One region of the Gordonia malaquae genome, then DNA from elsewhere that is predicted to be linked to it. Evidence: riboswitches for the same ligand, from Rfam matches in the RefSeq annotation. Region 1 holds a riboswitch; the other holds the start of a gene.
What was found. Region 1 has a riboswitch for S-adenosylmethionine ahead of WFK36_RS19115 (2OG-Fe(II) oxygenase). Riboswitches for the same ligand answer to the same signal wherever they lie in the genome.
Positions count from the first base shown of each region.

Region 1 (7,405 bases):
TCGACGTACCGAGCTCACGGGTGATGGCCGGCAGTGCCGTCGACACGATCGTCAGATCGATACAGCCGAGGAACGACGCCGTGGCCAGTCCGACGAAGCCCGCAGTCCGTCTGCCCGTTGTCACCCCGGTCTCGGTGATGCTCATCGCGCCGACTTCCGCTTCTTGAAACGAAGCGGCAGCCACGCGGCCCCCTCAGCGACGAACAGGTCACGTGTCGCCTGCATCGCAGTGGAGATCTGCTGCGGATACACCACGAAGTCGTATCCCTGTTCCGCCCACAACGGTTGGATGATCGGCACCTCCTCCAGGAGGTACGTGCGGCAGCCGTTCCGGATGCGTTCCTCGTCGGGGATGTCGTTCCCTCGACGTGAGACGAATCGGTCGATCGTCGAATCGATCGCCGCCGCGTAGTCGGAGTTCGTCTCGTACGCGGTGCGCACCTCGTCGAGGGCATGCGGATACGCGGGATCGCTGAGCGCGGTGTCCCATCGCAGGACGTCGACGTCGGCGGTCAGCAGATCGAGAAGGGGACGGTTCCGGGCGATCCACTGGTCGCCCCTGCGACGCGAGAGCCGGTAGGCCTCCCCGGGCGGAACGTCCAGGTTGTGACGCTGGAGCGTGTCTGCGACGGCGACAGTGACCCGCGAGAACCCGCTCCGGTTCAGAAGATCGACGGTCGCGCCGAACTTCTCGCCCTCGTGGTAGTCGGCGCCGACGCTGACCAGCAGGATCGTCGATCGACCCTCGTACTCGTAGTGCACGCCCTTCAGGTCGAACGCCGCCTTGTGCGACGTCGAGCCGACCGGCGCGGTGATGGCGAGTGTCATCAGCTCCACACCGCCAACGGCTGGTCCTGGCCTCGGACACCGACGAACAGACCGACAGTCACCCTCGGTCGATCGTGAGACGGCGCGACCGCGTGCACGCGGCGCGGATCGATGAAGATCGCCTCCCCGACTCCTGGTCGGACGACCAGTGCCGGATCGCCGACGGTGTCGCGGTCCACGCCCCACACCCGCTCACCCGAGAGCTCCCGATAGTCGTCCTCGGTCGGGTAGGCGTCCCAGATCTCCAGCTCTCCCCCATCGTCCGGAACATCGAGGTAGACGTTCACCGACAACTGTCGTCGAATGCCCAGGTCGTCGTCTGGCAGGTTCCGCGCGATGTTGTCGGTATGCGGTTCCAGATCGACACCCGCCTGCTGGTACCGCGCCACTCCTGCGAAGAACTTCTGGCTCTCCGAGGTGAGCAGTGTGGTCCCTGTCGGCCACGCCTCATCGAGCAGGATTCGCACCGTGTCCGACGGGTACTGGTAGGGTGCGGCGATCTCCCGCAGATGGCTCCGATGTGTCGCCGCGTCGGCGAAGTACTGGCCCTGATCGGTCGGCGCGACCTCAGAGAAAGCGTGCCCGATACGGCGGAACTGCGGATCGGTGGCGAGCGGCCCGTGGTCATCGCGTCCGACGAAGCGTTCCCGGAGTCCGGCGAGGGCCTCCCCTGACACGAGTCCACGCACTCGGACGGCGTAGACGTCGCCCTTCAGCAGGCGCAGCAGGTGATCTGCTGAGAAATCGGCGACGGTGGTCGTCGCCACCCGGTTGTGTTCCTCGTCGGCGCCACTGGTGTGCGGCGCGCTCAGTGTGGTCGTCATCTGTGCCCCTCCCCTGTCCGGCTGCGACCGGACTCGAATCGTGTGTCGTCGCCCGCGTTGTGGTGCGGACGGCACATGCATCGATCACGAGCGGCTGCACCGGAACAGGTGACGGCCATGCAGACTCGAGCCCCGGCCTGCGGGGACGTCGAGATCGTTCATCGTCTCTGGCATTAGCACCTAGTGGGTGGTCCCACCGGTTGCTGCGGCGTCAAAGAGCCAGTCTCTCAGCCGCTCGTGATGAATTCTGTGCTGGTCAGAACGTAAGCGGCACAATCAATTGCGGCAATCGCACCGACGCGTGAACTGACGCGGATCCGCAGGTGAGGACCAATTAATCAGGGCGGGCCGAACGACACCTCGGCGTGCGGATCAACAGGCGTCGTCGCCCTCGGCGACACGATGTCGGTCCGCTTCCTGCGCGTTCAGGGGCGCGGTGACGGCGCAGATCCAGTCGCGCCCGTCGGAGGGATCGAGCGACTGGGCGTACAGCAGACCCGTGGTCTCACCGGCGGTGAGGAAGAACCCGGGTGCTCCCGCGGTGACGGCCGGGAACCGCCACCGCGCAGTCGGCGCCCGCGATCCACCGAACACCGGGGTCACCACCCTGCGGTCGGATAGGCCGCCGTCGTCGCCGATCCGATAGGCCACCACGCTCCGCGCACCGGTCCCCATCAGGAGCGTGTCCCCTCCCATGACCGACAGGAGGTCTGGATCGTCGACGTCGATGCGCGTCAGGAGAGACCCGTCGTCGAGACTCCACTGTGTCAGGGTGTCCGCGGCAACGAGGATCGACTGACCCATCGGATCGAACACGACGTCACTCGCCGCGGTGCCGACCGCGATCGTGCGCAGTCGTTCGCGCGTTGCGACGTCGTACACGTAGACGTGCCGGTCGTCCGAGGTGATCGCGACACGAGTGCCGGCGGCATCGACGGCGATGGCCGTGATCAGGTCGATCGGACCGCCCACCGGGTCGCCGATCATCGTCGGCGCGGCGGCATCGGTCACATCCCACATCGCGATCTCCGTGTCGGATGATCCCCCGACCAGCACATGACGGCCGGGGATGAAGTCGATGACGGCCGTGTACCGCGTGTCGGTCGGTATCCGCGAAGCGAACCGCGGTCGGTCCGGCTCACTGATGTCCCACAGCTCGATCGATCCACCGTTGTTGTTGGCCGTCGCGACCAGCTTCCCGTCGTCGCTCATCGCGACACTCGGCCGGTCGTTGACGCGCCGCTCGATGCCGACGGAGCCGCGCATGCGCCACATCGCGTCGCGCCGAGTCCAGACGTTGAGGCGCGTGTCGCTGCCCACTGTCGCGACGACGTCACCGCTTCGACTCTGCGCGATACCCGAGACCACCGCCGCCCGATCGGGGGCGGCCTGAGCCGGGATTCGCCATACGTCGATCCCGCCGTCCGACCGGCCGACCGAGAGCTCACCGCCGCGCGGGTTGAAACCGACGCTGAATGTGCGGATCGAACCGCGTGCGGCGGACCGTTGCAGGTCCCATACGATGGGCGGCGACGTCGTCGACGCGACGTTCCACACGTGGACCACACCGTCGACTCCAGCGAGAGCGATGAGAGGCGACGTCGGATCGGCGGCCATCGACCACGAGCCCGCGGTCACGCCCGACAGCCCCGAGTTCTCCATCCGAGGGGCCGCCGGATCGGCGACGTTCCACAAGGTCATCGTCGGACTGTCCCCTGACACGGCGAGCACGTCGCGTCCGGGCAGAAACGCCATCGAGTGTGTGATGCTCGGGAATCCGCGTATCGGTTCGCCCGCCGAGACGACGTCGTCGCCGGTCACCCGCCACAGGTGCACCGTCTGATCGTCGCCTCCGGAGGCCAGGAGGCGGCTCGTGGAGTCGAAGGCGACCGCACGGACCGGACCGCTGTGGCTCGCAAGCTCGATGGGCGCGCGAGGCGCCGACACCGCGTCGGCGATGCGATAGACCGCGACGGTCCCGTCGTCAGACGTGGTGGCGAGCCACCTGCCGTCCGGGCTGAACCGAGTGAGGTACGACGTCCCACTGCCCGCCCGCAGTTCTGCGACCTTGCGCGGCTCGGCCGGATCCGCGACGTTCCACAGTCTCACCGCGCCGTCTCCACTCGATGCGGCGAGCAGCGGCAGCGTCGGGGAGAAGGTCACCGAGGTGGCGAAGTTGTCGAATCCGCCGAGCACCGCGGTCTGCACGAAGGGCGCTGCACCGTCGGGCGTACGTCGCCAGATCCGCACGCTGCGGTCGTTGCTCGACGATGCGAGCAGTGAACCGTCCGGTGAGTACGCGACGTCGTACACGGGCGCGCTGTGGCCTTCGAGGGTGACCGCGAGCGGCGTTGACGCCGCGGAGGTGAGCAGGGCGTGGATGGCCGGATCGTCGGGGAACCTGCGGTCCGCGGCGAGGGCGAGTCGCGCCGCCGTCGACGGGTCGGACGACACAAGCCCGTCGATGTCGGACAGCAACGCGTTGTGCTCCGCGTAGTTGCGCTGCTTCTCCAGGTCGCCTGCCTGCCGGTTGACCGTGACGGCCGCGATGCCCGCGACCAACGCGAGGATCGCGATGAGCGCCACCGCGCCGATCTGGAGACTCTTGAGGCGACGCCGACGACGGACCGACGCGTCGATGAAGTCGAGGCCGCTTGGCGGCAGCACATCCAACCGGAGTTCGCCGAGTCTCTCGACGTTCTCGAGGGATTCGACGAGGCGTCCTCCCGAATACAGGAGGTCGGCGTCTCGGTTGTCGTCTGCCCACCTCGCGGCGTCGTCGGCCAGTCGCTGACTCCAGCGAAGCATGTCCGCGTCGTCCGAGACCCACGTGGCCAGGCGAGGCCACGCTGTGAGAACCGCATCGTGGATGAACGTCACTGAGGTGCCCGCGGTGATCAGACGCGCATCGGCGAACACGTCGACGATCCGATCGGCACTGTCCGGAAAGCGCCGCCGGAGGTCGGCGAGATCGGCCCACGCGCGCAAGGGCACCCCCCGTGGACCGAACTGCACCAGCGACAGGAGAAGCGCGCGGGCCGCGTCGTGATCCTGCGGCGCGATCGTCGTCCACGCGTCCTCCGCGGTGTCCGCGATGGCCGAGGTGATGCCGCCCAGTTTGCGATAGGTGGCGACCGTGATCAAAGTGCCCGACCGCATGGCCCACAGCCGCTCGAGGGTGTGCGCCAACAACGGCAGTCGGCCTGCGTGGTCGTCCGTCTCGGTGGTGTCGTGCAAGTCGCGCACGAGAAGCTCGGCGAGACCGGGGTCGATACGTCCGCCTGCGAGTCGGATCGGTTCGCGGATCACCTGGTCGAGTTGGGCCGACGTCATCTCGCCGATGATCACCGACCGGTGCTGCCACGCCTCCGCGAGGAAGCCGATGTCGAGACAAGCGTCGAAGAAGTCGGCGCGGATGCCGAGAATCAATGTGGTGTTCGTGGCCAACCGTTGCACGGCGGCCATCACGTCGTCGCGCACCGACTGCTCGAGTGCGAAGACCCCCTCGAATTGATCGATCACCGCCAACGCGGAGAGCTCGGCCCGATCGATCTGCAGTCCGTCGTCTCCGATCGCCAGCCGGGTCGGCCGGTTCCACGGTTCCGGCGCTGCGGCGAGTCCTGCTCGCAGAACGGATGACTTCCCCGCTCCGGACACACCGGTCACGATCACGATGCGTGGACCGTCCGACGACGCGACTGCCTCCAACTGCTCGACCAACGCAGCCACCACCGACGTCCGGCCGAAGAACACGTCCGTGTCTGCCTCAGTCATCGGAGCGAGACCGCGGAACGGGGCGCTCGTCGGAGTCTGCGGAGTCGTCAGCACCGTGGACCCGCTCTGCGCCGCCGCCCAGAGTTCACGCCACGCGGGCAGCGGCAGCACGTCTCGCGCCCCGGCGTCGATCGCCCGGAAAGTCAACCACGCGACCAACGGCTCGACGACCGCGTAGTCGCGGGGGATGTGGCGGCCGTTCCGCCAATCGCTCACCCGTTGCCGGGACAGGGAAGGACCGTTCTTCGATGCTGCCTTCGCGGCCGCTTCGAGTGTTGGTCGGCCTGCTTGAGCGAACAGCGTGCGCAGCGCGGCACCAAATGCGTCTGACTGCGTCGAGGTCACTCGCTCAGCCTAGTTGGAGACCGCGCGAGGACCCTCATTTGTCCGGACCGGACAAATGAAAACATGGCCTGACCTGCCACGACACCGGGAGGAATTGCCGAGTGTTCGCCACGGGCCTCGAGTGCGCCCTAGTGTCGTCTGTGTCGGTCGACGACCGCCGAACGCCACGTACACCAGCCTTGAGGACCACCACGATGACCAGAAGCCTGCAGCTCTCACTGCTCAAGCTCGCTGCCGTAATCGTGATGGCGATAGCGCTGGTGATTCTGGTGGTGACGGGTCCGGCGCTGGAGGGAGACGCCGGACACTCGTCTGGATCGACACAAGACTCGGTGAGGCCCAACGGGAGCCTGGGCTGACCCGACGCTGACGCTGCCGTCATCATCCAACGGGGGGATGGTGACGGCAGCGTCGTCTCCAGAGTCGGGGTCGGGAACGCCGTTCTGGTTCGAGTGCGTCGTGGACGCTGTCAGTCGGCGCCGCGATCGACGTCGGCGGCCGACAGGACTGCTGTGAGCAGTCCCGGGAACGCAGCCTCGACGTCGTCCGACCGCAAGGAGTATCGAGCACTCTGCCCGGCGGCTCGGCGCTGCAGCACTCCCGCCTCCCGAAGGATCTTGAAGTGATGGCTCGCGGTCGCCTTGGTGACCGTGTCGTAGAGCTCCGAGCACGACAGCGAATCGACATGCTGCAGGCGACGCGCCATCTCCAAGCGCACCGGGTCGGCGAGAGCGGACAGCACGGCGTGCAGATCGGCGACCGGCTCGGCCGTCGCGGTGTCACTGCTCGTCATTGTCGACTCCCCAGAAATTAGTTTGATGAACATCGAACACTCGTATAGTCTCGAACCGTTCGATAATCGTCAAACATACTCGGAGGTCGCCATGACTGCCACTGTCACCGGGACGGGCGTTCCTTCGCCGTCGACAACGGTTCATCCGCAGCGTTGGTCGTTCGCCCTCCTCCTCGCACTCCTGGCTCTCGCGCTCGGCGTCTCCGGATTGCCGTCGCCGCTGTACCCGATCTACCAACAGGAGTGGCACCTCAGCCCGGTGTCGATCACCATCGTGTTCGCCGTCTACGCGATCGGCGCTCTCGGCTCGGCGCTCACCGTCGGACCTATCTCGGATGCCGTCGGGCGCAAGCCGGTTCTGATCACCGCGCTCCTCGCGATCCTGGGCGGCCTCGGACTGTTCTTGATCGCGACCTCGGAATGGCAGTTGATCGTCGCGCGCTTCCTGCACGGCGGCGCCATCGGAGCCATCACGGTTGTCGCAGGCGCTGCACTGCTCGACGTCCGTCCGCACGGCGGCGCCCGGAACGGCATGCTCAGCGGCGTCGCCTTGAACGTGGGCATCGCGATCACTGTCTTCGGCGCGGCCGCAGCGGCCCAGTGGGCGGCCAACCCGCTGCGCATCCCGTTCGCGATCGTCGGTGTTGTGGTGGCAGTGATGCTGGTGGCCGTCATCGTCCTCATCGAACCGCACACCGAGAAGACCGGTGCCCGCATCCGGATCCAGAAACCGTCCGTGCCCACTCCCATGCTCGCCGACTTCTGGTTCTCCGGCATCGGCATCCTCAGTGCGTGGTCGGTGCTCGGCGTGTTCCTCAGCCTCTACCCCGCCCTGACTCAG
Region 1 is NZ_JBBCUB010000006.1:85,513-92,917, reverse strand. Features, by position in the region: gene WFK36_RS19125 (MFS transporter) at 1-184, opposite strand, end outside; gene WFK36_RS19120 (tRNA-dependent cyclodipeptide synthase) at 142-828, opposite strand; gene WFK36_RS19115 (2OG-Fe(II) oxygenase) at 828-1,652, opposite strand; SAM riboswitch class I at 1,808-1,899, opposite strand; gene WFK36_RS19110 (nSTAND1 domain-containing NTPase) at 2,025-5,771, opposite strand; gene WFK36_RS19105 (hypothetical protein) at 5,966-6,130, shown strand; gene WFK36_RS19100 (ArsR/SmtB family transcription factor) at 6,241-6,564, opposite strand; gene WFK36_RS19095 (MFS transporter) at 6,656-7,405, shown strand, end outside.

Region 2 (7,405 bases), on a different contig from region 1:
TCGACGTTCACCTTCTCGGCATGGGCGGCGAAGGGCACGTCAATTCGCTGTTCCCGCACACGGCTGCGACCGCGGAGAACGTCCTCCCCGTGGTGGCTGTCACCGACTCGCCGAAGCCTCCGCCTGCCCGGTTGACGTTGACGTTCCCGGTGATCAACGCTTCCCGCGAGGTGTGGTTCCTGGTGTCGGGAGCGGAGAAGGCCGAGGCCGTCGCCGCCGCACACGACGGCGCGTCACGCGACGACTGGCCGTGTGCAGGAGCACGCGGCACCGAGGGCACCGTCTGGTTCCTGGACCACGCCGCCGCATCCGGCCTCTGATCCGGGCCGACTGCTAGCCGCTGTTACGCAGAGCCGTCGCCAGTCCGTTCATGGTGAGTTGGATGGCGCGCCGGATCTGTGGTGAGTCGTCGCCTGCGCGGAATCGTTGAAGCAGTTCCACCTGGAGCAGATTGAGCGGTTCGAGGTACGGGAATCTATTCACGACCGAACGCTTCAGCGCATCGTTGTCGGCGAGGAGATCGTCAGTGCCGGTGATCGCCGCGCACATCGCGATGGTGCGTTCGTGCTCGTCGACGATCATAGTGAAGACCCGGTCCCGGAGTTCGACGTCGGGCACCAGCTGCGCGTAGCGGTACGCCAGCCCCATGTCGCTCTTCGCGAGGACCTGCGCCATGTTCGACATGACCGACCGGAAGAACGGCCAGCGACGGTAGTAGTCGGAGAGAACGGCGAGGCGATCGGGGTCGTCACCGATCCACTCGGCGAACGCGGTTCCCGTTCCGTACCAGCCCGGCAGCATCACCCGGCACTGAGTCCACGACAGCACCCACGGAATCGCTCGCAGGTCGGAGATCGCGGTGGTCTGCTTCCGCGACGTCGGGCGGCTTCCGATGTTCAGGGCGCCGATCTCCGACAACGGTGTCGATGCGGTGAAGTACTCGACGAACCCCGGCGTGTCATGCACCAGTCGCGAGTAAGCGGCACGTGCGGACGCGGCGAGTTCATCGAACACACGGTAGGCCTCGGCGGACTCGTCACCGAGGCCCTCGACGTCGAGCAGGGACGATTCGAGCGTCGCGGCGACCAACGACTCCAGGTTTCGCCGGGCCCGGACCGGCTCGGCGTACTTCGCGGCGATGATCTCGCCCTGCTCGGTGAGCCGCAGCGACCCTTGGACCGCACCCGGTGGCTGCGCGAGGATCGCGTCGTAGCTCGGGCCGCCGCCGCGACCGACCGTTCCGCCGCGGCCGTGGAAGAGCCGGAGTCGGACGCCTGCGGTGCGAGCGGCGTCCACCAGGTCGAGCTCCCCGCGGTACAGCGCCCAGTTGGCCGCCAGGTAGCCGCCGTCCTTGTTGGAGTCGGAGTAGCCGAGCATCACTTCGTGGAGGTCGCCCTGGGACCGGATCAGTTCGCGGTAGAACGGCACACCCAACGCGGAAGTGAGGATGCCCGCGCCGGCCTGAAGGTCCTCGATGGTCTCGAACAGCGGGACCACCCGGACGCTGCACGCCGGTGAGCCGTCGCCGGCGTCGTAGAGACCGGCCTCCTTGAGGAGGATCATCGCCTCGAACATGTCTGAGACGGACTGGCACATGCTGATGATGTACACCGGCACGGCCTTCGGTCCGAAGCGCTCGACCGCGGCCGCCGCCGCGTGCACCACACCCAGCTCTTTCACCGCGAGTTCGCTGAGTTGAGCATCAGGACTGGTCAGCGGCCTGCGCGACGTGAGCTCCGCGGCCAGCACCTCGACTCGTTCGTCCTCGTCGAGGGCCGCGTAGTCGTCACACACGCCAGCCCACGCGAGCAGTTCGCCGACAACCTCTTCGTGGGTCTCGGAGTTCTGCCGCATGTCCAGCCCGGACAGATGGAATCCGAACGTGCGGACCGCCTCTCGGAGCGCCGCGAGACGGTCGTCGGCGATCGCGTCGTCCACGACCGCTCGCAGGGCGGCGTCGATCACGTCGAGGTCGGCGAGGAACTCCGCCGCGTCGGCGTACGGCTCCGCGTCTGCCGCGAGGTATCGATCGGTCGGTGCGACGACGTCGCTGCCCAGGGTCGCGTCGGCACGCGCCAGCAGCCGTGAGCGGACAGCGGTCACAGCCGACCGGAACGGCTCGTCGTCCACACCGTCCGGGGTCTCGGGCGCAAATCCCTCACCGAGGGCCGACAGTTCGTCGGTCACACCACTGATCAGACGCACAGACATGCTGAGCTCTTGATGCAGGGCGGTGAGCTCGTCGAGGTGATGCCGCATCGCGGTGGCTGCGGCCGCCGACGTCGCCTCGGTCACGATGTCGCCGGTGACGAACGGATTGCCGTCGCGGTCTCCACCGATCCACGAGCCCATGGTGATGATCGACGTGTCGAGGCCGGCAGTCGGAAAGGCCGCTTGAAGCGACTCTCTGACGTCGTTGTTCAACGCCGGGATCACGTCGAAGAACGAGGCGCCGTAGTAACGGAGGCCAGTGGTGATCTCGTCGCTGATCGTCAGGCGTCGCATCCTGATGAGCGCCGTCTGCCACAGCATCAGGATGTGGCGGGAGATCTCCCGAGTGACCGCCGACTCCTCATCTGCGGTCAACTCGGTCCGCCCGCGGACTCGCATGAGTTCGTTGATGCGGTTCTGAGCATCGAACACGCTCTTGCGGCGGGTCTCAGTGGGATGGGCAGTGATCACAGGGACCACATTGGCGTCGGCGATCAACCGATGCACCCGCTCGTCGTCCAGGCCGGCGTCGGCCAGTCGAGCGAACGTCGCCCCGAGCGACGACGCCTGCGGCGGGTCCCCGGCGATCAGATGAATCCGTCGCCGTCGTTCACGGTGCAGGTCTTCGGCGAGGTTGGCCAGCAGTGCGAAGTTGGTGAACGCGCGGATCACCGGCATCAGTTCCGACACGTCTCTTCCGATATACCGCTCCGCCAGGTCGTCGCGGGACACGTCCTGATATCGGATGCCGAAGGCATCCCGCCGTGAGTCCTCGACCAGGTCGAACACATCGTCGCCGGCCTGGGATCGGATCACTTCGCCGAGCAGTCCGCCGAGGAAGCGGATGTCGTCACGCAGTGGTTCAGTCGCCGACCTACCGGTGTCGTCGACGCGAATCCGGTCGACCATCGGCGTTGCGATCGCCCGCGCGATCGCTTCGGAATCGTGATGCCGCTCGGGTGTCATGTCCTCAACCTACGCGCGATGGCGCACTTCGACTCGCAGGCTCGCTCAGCACGAGCTCGGCGGCACGGGATGGAGAGCACGGCGAATGTACCTCTGCGCCTGACGATCCGGCAGCTATTCGACGCAGCGTGCGCCTTAGTCTCCGTCTTCGTCCGCTGTCGGCTTACGGTCGTATCCGGTTACGAGCGTCAGCGACAAGCCCTGGCTTGCTGGCCGGCAACCCTCCACTGTGCGGCGGGGTGCTCCAGGTGAGAACCCGACCGTGCGCTCCCTGCGCCTCGGTAAGCGCAAAACTCAGTAAGGACTCCCCCGTGACTGCTGTCATATCCCCGTCGTCTCCCGGATCGGTCGGCCCCGTGAGCCGTCCGGGCGACGACGAACTCCTCGCCGCTCCGGTAGTCGGCGCACGCCATCCGTGGCAATGGGTCGGCACCGGCATCGTGCTGGTACTGACCGCGATGCTCGTGCACACCCTCGTCACCAACGACAGGTTCCAGTGGGACGTCGTCGGCGACTACTTCACGAGTTCGTCTGTGCTCAACGGCCTGTGGCTCACTCTGTGGCTGACGGCCGCCACCATGGTCGTCGGCTTCGCGCTCGGCGTCCTCCTGGCGGCGATGCGACTCTCATCGAGCCCGGTACTGTCGTCGATCAGCTTCGGGTACGTCTGGTTGATCAGGTCTGTCCCGCCCCTCGTCCAGCTGTTGTTCTGGTTCCAATTGGCGTCGCTGTTCCCCCAACTCTCCATCGGCGTCCCATTCGGCCCGAGTTTTGTCACATTCGACACCGCCACGCTCATCACCGGGGTGGTCGCGGCGTTCATCGCTCTGACACTCGACGTCGCAGCCTTCTCCGCCGAGATCGTTCGCGGCGGACTGCTGTCGGTCGACGAGGGCCAGACCGAAGCGGCGCAGTCGATCGGCCTGAGCCGGGTCCGGATCTTCTGGCGGATCGTGCTGCCGCAGGCCATGCCGGCCATCGTTCCGTCGACCGGAAACCTGTTGATCGGACTGCTGAAGGCCACGTCCATCGTGAGCGTGATCGCGGTCGAGGATCTCCTGTACTCGACACAGCTCATCTACCAGCAGAATTACCTCGTCATCCCGCTGCTCCTGGTGGCGACGGTCTGGTACATCATCCTCACGACCATCCTGTCGATCGGCCAGTACTTCGTCGAACGCCACTACAACCGGGGCCGCCGTCGACAGCAGCCGTCGTCGTTCGCTCAGACGTTCCGCGACAACCTGCCACTGTTCGGGCCACTTCAGCGCCGCACAGCTGGAGGCAAGGCATGAGCCGCCCGCTGGTCCGCGTGCGTGGACTCACCAAGTCATTCGGGGCACACCCGGCGTTGCGAGGCGTCGACCTCGACGTGAACGAGGGCGAAGTCACCGTGCTCCTCGGTCCGTCGGGATCGGGCAAGTCGACACTGCTCCGCACCGTGAATCACATCGAGAAGCCCGACGCGGGATTCGTTGAGGTCGACGGCGACATCATCGGATATCGGCACGTCGGCGGACGCCTCCGCGAACGCCCGTCTCGCGAGATCGCGGCGCAGCGCGCTCGGATTGGAATGGTCTTCCAGCAGTTCAACCTGTTCGGACACCGGACCGTTGCCCAGAACATCATCGAGGGCCCTGTCGCCGCAGGCGGGTCCCGGCGCGACGCCCTGCGCCATGCTTCAGAGCTTCTCGAGCGAGTCGGACTCGCCGGGCGCGAAGACTCGTACCCGCGCCAACTGTCGGGCGGCCAACAGCAGCGCGTCGCCATCGCCCGGGCTCTGGCGCAGCGTCCGAACCTGATGCTGTTCGACGAACCGACCAGCGCGCTCGACCCCGAACTCGTCGGAGAGGTGTTGTCGGTGATCCGCGACCTCGCCGCCGATGGCATGACGATGCTGATCGTCACTCACGAGCTGGGCTTCGCCCGAGAGGTCGCCGACACCGTCGTGTTCCTCGAGGACGGCAGGATCGTCGAATCCGGACCGCCCGACGACGTGCTCCTCGCACCGGTCAACGAACGCACCCGGTCGTTCGTGTCGGCCGTTCTCTGAACCCCACCCCGTCTCCCCCGATTCACCCTTCCGCGAAAGGCTCCACCATGCCCATTTCACGTTCCCGACGCCGCTCGGTCCGCTTCGCATCGGCGACTGCAGCCCTTCTCGCGGCCGCATCACTCGCCCTGACCGCCTGCGGTTCATCCGACGATCCCAGCACCGACGCCGGCGGCGACGCACCCGCCGTGCCCACGCAAGACGTCGTGTCCGGCATCGCGAAGGTCGATGCCATCGCCTCGAAGCTGCCGGCCGACGTCCGGTCATCGGGCAAGCTCACGATAGGCACCATCAAGACTCCAGGACTCGCCTCCCTGCCTATCGGCGGAGAGGTCGACGGCGAGCCGGTCGGGCTCCACCGCGACCTCACCGACGCCGTCGCAAAGGTGCTCGGCCTCACGGCGGACTACCAGTACGGAACGTTCCCGTCGATCCTGCCCGGCATCCAGAACGGCCGATACCAAGTGGGCCAGGCCAATTTCAGTGTGACGAAGGACCGGGAGAAAGTCGTCGACTTCGCGACCTTCGTCACCGACGGACAAGGGTTCCTCGGCGCCGAGAAGGTGACACAGGACAAGTTCACGCAGATCAGCGACGCCTGCGGATACCGGATCGGCACCGCCCCGGGATCGTCGTTCCAGACTCTGCTCGAACAGAACGCCGACGCCTGCAAGAAGATCGGCAAGCCCGACTGGACCGTCCAGTACTTCACCGACTCCGCACCGATCACCCTCGGACTGCAGAACGGCAAGCTCGACCTCTACTTCGGGCCGTCGCTGGCCCTGCAGTACGCGGAGTCGAGGATCCCCCACACGCGGTACCTCGGTGAGATCTACAAGTCGCCAGTGGGCTTCATCGCGTCCAAGGGATCGCCCATCGCGCCCGCAATCGTGGACGCCGTGAACCAACTCATCACAACCGGCGACTACCAGAAGATCTTCGACAAGTGGAATGTCCCGGGCAACAAGATCGAGCGCTCCGAACTCAATCCCGCCACGACTTTCTGACGCGTCGACGTTCTGACGTACGCGCGCACAACGAGGAGCCCCACCACCATGACTGATCACTTGCATCTCGCCGTCGCCCTCGACGGCGCGGGCTGGCATCCCGCCGCATGGCGCGAGTCGCAGGCCCGGCCGGACGACCTGTTCGACGCCGCCTATTGGATCGACCTCGCCAGAACCGCCGAACGGGGACTGCTCGACTTCGTCACCGTCGAAGACGCCCTGGCCGTCCAGTCCGATGACCCCTTCTCACCCGACGAACGCACCGACCGGGTGCGCGGACGGTTGGACGCTGTCGAGATCGCGGCCCGTGTCGCCCCGGCCACGACCTCGATCGGGTTCGTTCCGACAGCTGTCGTCACCCACACCGAACCGTTCCACCTGTCCAAGGCAGTCGCCACACTCGACTACGTGAGCAGCGGCCGAGCCGGGCTGCGAGTCCAGGTCGCTGCGGCGCCGCAGGCGAACGCCAACGTGGGTCGACGGCAGTTACCCCACCTTCGCATCGACGATGTCGGCACCGACGAGTTCGACACCGCAGAGTCGGCGCTGTTCGAGGAGGCCGCCGACTACGTCGAGGTCGTCCGTCGTCTCTGGGATAGTTGGGAGGACGACGCCGAGATCCGCGACGTCGCGACCGGCCGATTCATCGACCGACACAAGCTCCACTACGTCGACTTCGCGGGTGCGAACTTCTCGGTGAAAGGACCGTCGATCACCCCACGCCCACCGCAGGGGCAACCGCCCGTCACAGCTCTCGCACATCTGCCCCGTGGCCTGGAGCTCATCGGCGAGTCCGCGGACATCGGGCTGATCACTCCGAGCACCCAGGAAGACGCCGCCGACAGTGTCGCGACGATCCACGCCGCCGCGGCGGCAGCGGGCCGCAACGGCGAGACGATCCATGTGTTCGCTGACCTCGTCGTCTTCCTCGACGACACCGACCACGATGCGCACGAGCGCGTCGCTCGGCTCGACGATGCCGCGGGAGCGGCGTTCCGCAGCGACGCTCCGGTGTTCGTCGGCACGGCGGCCGGTCTCGCCGACCTGCTGATCGAGCGTCAGTCGGCAGGGCTCAGCGGATTCCGGCTACGGCCCGGGACGCTCCCGACCGATCTGGATCGGATCGTCGACGGTCTGGTCCCCGAACTTCAGCGGCGCGGAGCGTTCC
Region 2 is NZ_JBBCUB010000002.1:447,687-455,091, forward strand. Features, by position in the region: gene pgl (6-phosphogluconolactonase) at 1-320, shown strand, start outside; gene ppc (phosphoenolpyruvate carboxylase) at 334-3,177, opposite strand; SAM riboswitch class IV at 3,355-3,471, shown strand; gene WFK36_RS09130 (amino acid ABC transporter permease) at 3,489-4,472, shown strand; gene WFK36_RS09135 (amino acid ABC transporter ATP-binding protein) at 4,469-5,230, shown strand; gene WFK36_RS09140 (transporter substrate-binding domain-containing protein) at 5,278-6,237, shown strand; gene WFK36_RS09145 (LLM class flavin-dependent oxidoreductase) at 6,286-7,405, shown strand, end outside.
Region 2: linked by a shared signal. The riboswitch ahead of WFK36_RS09130 (amino acid ABC transporter permease) and the one ahead of WFK36_RS19115 (2OG-Fe(II) oxygenase) in region 1 are both predicted to bind S-adenosylmethionine.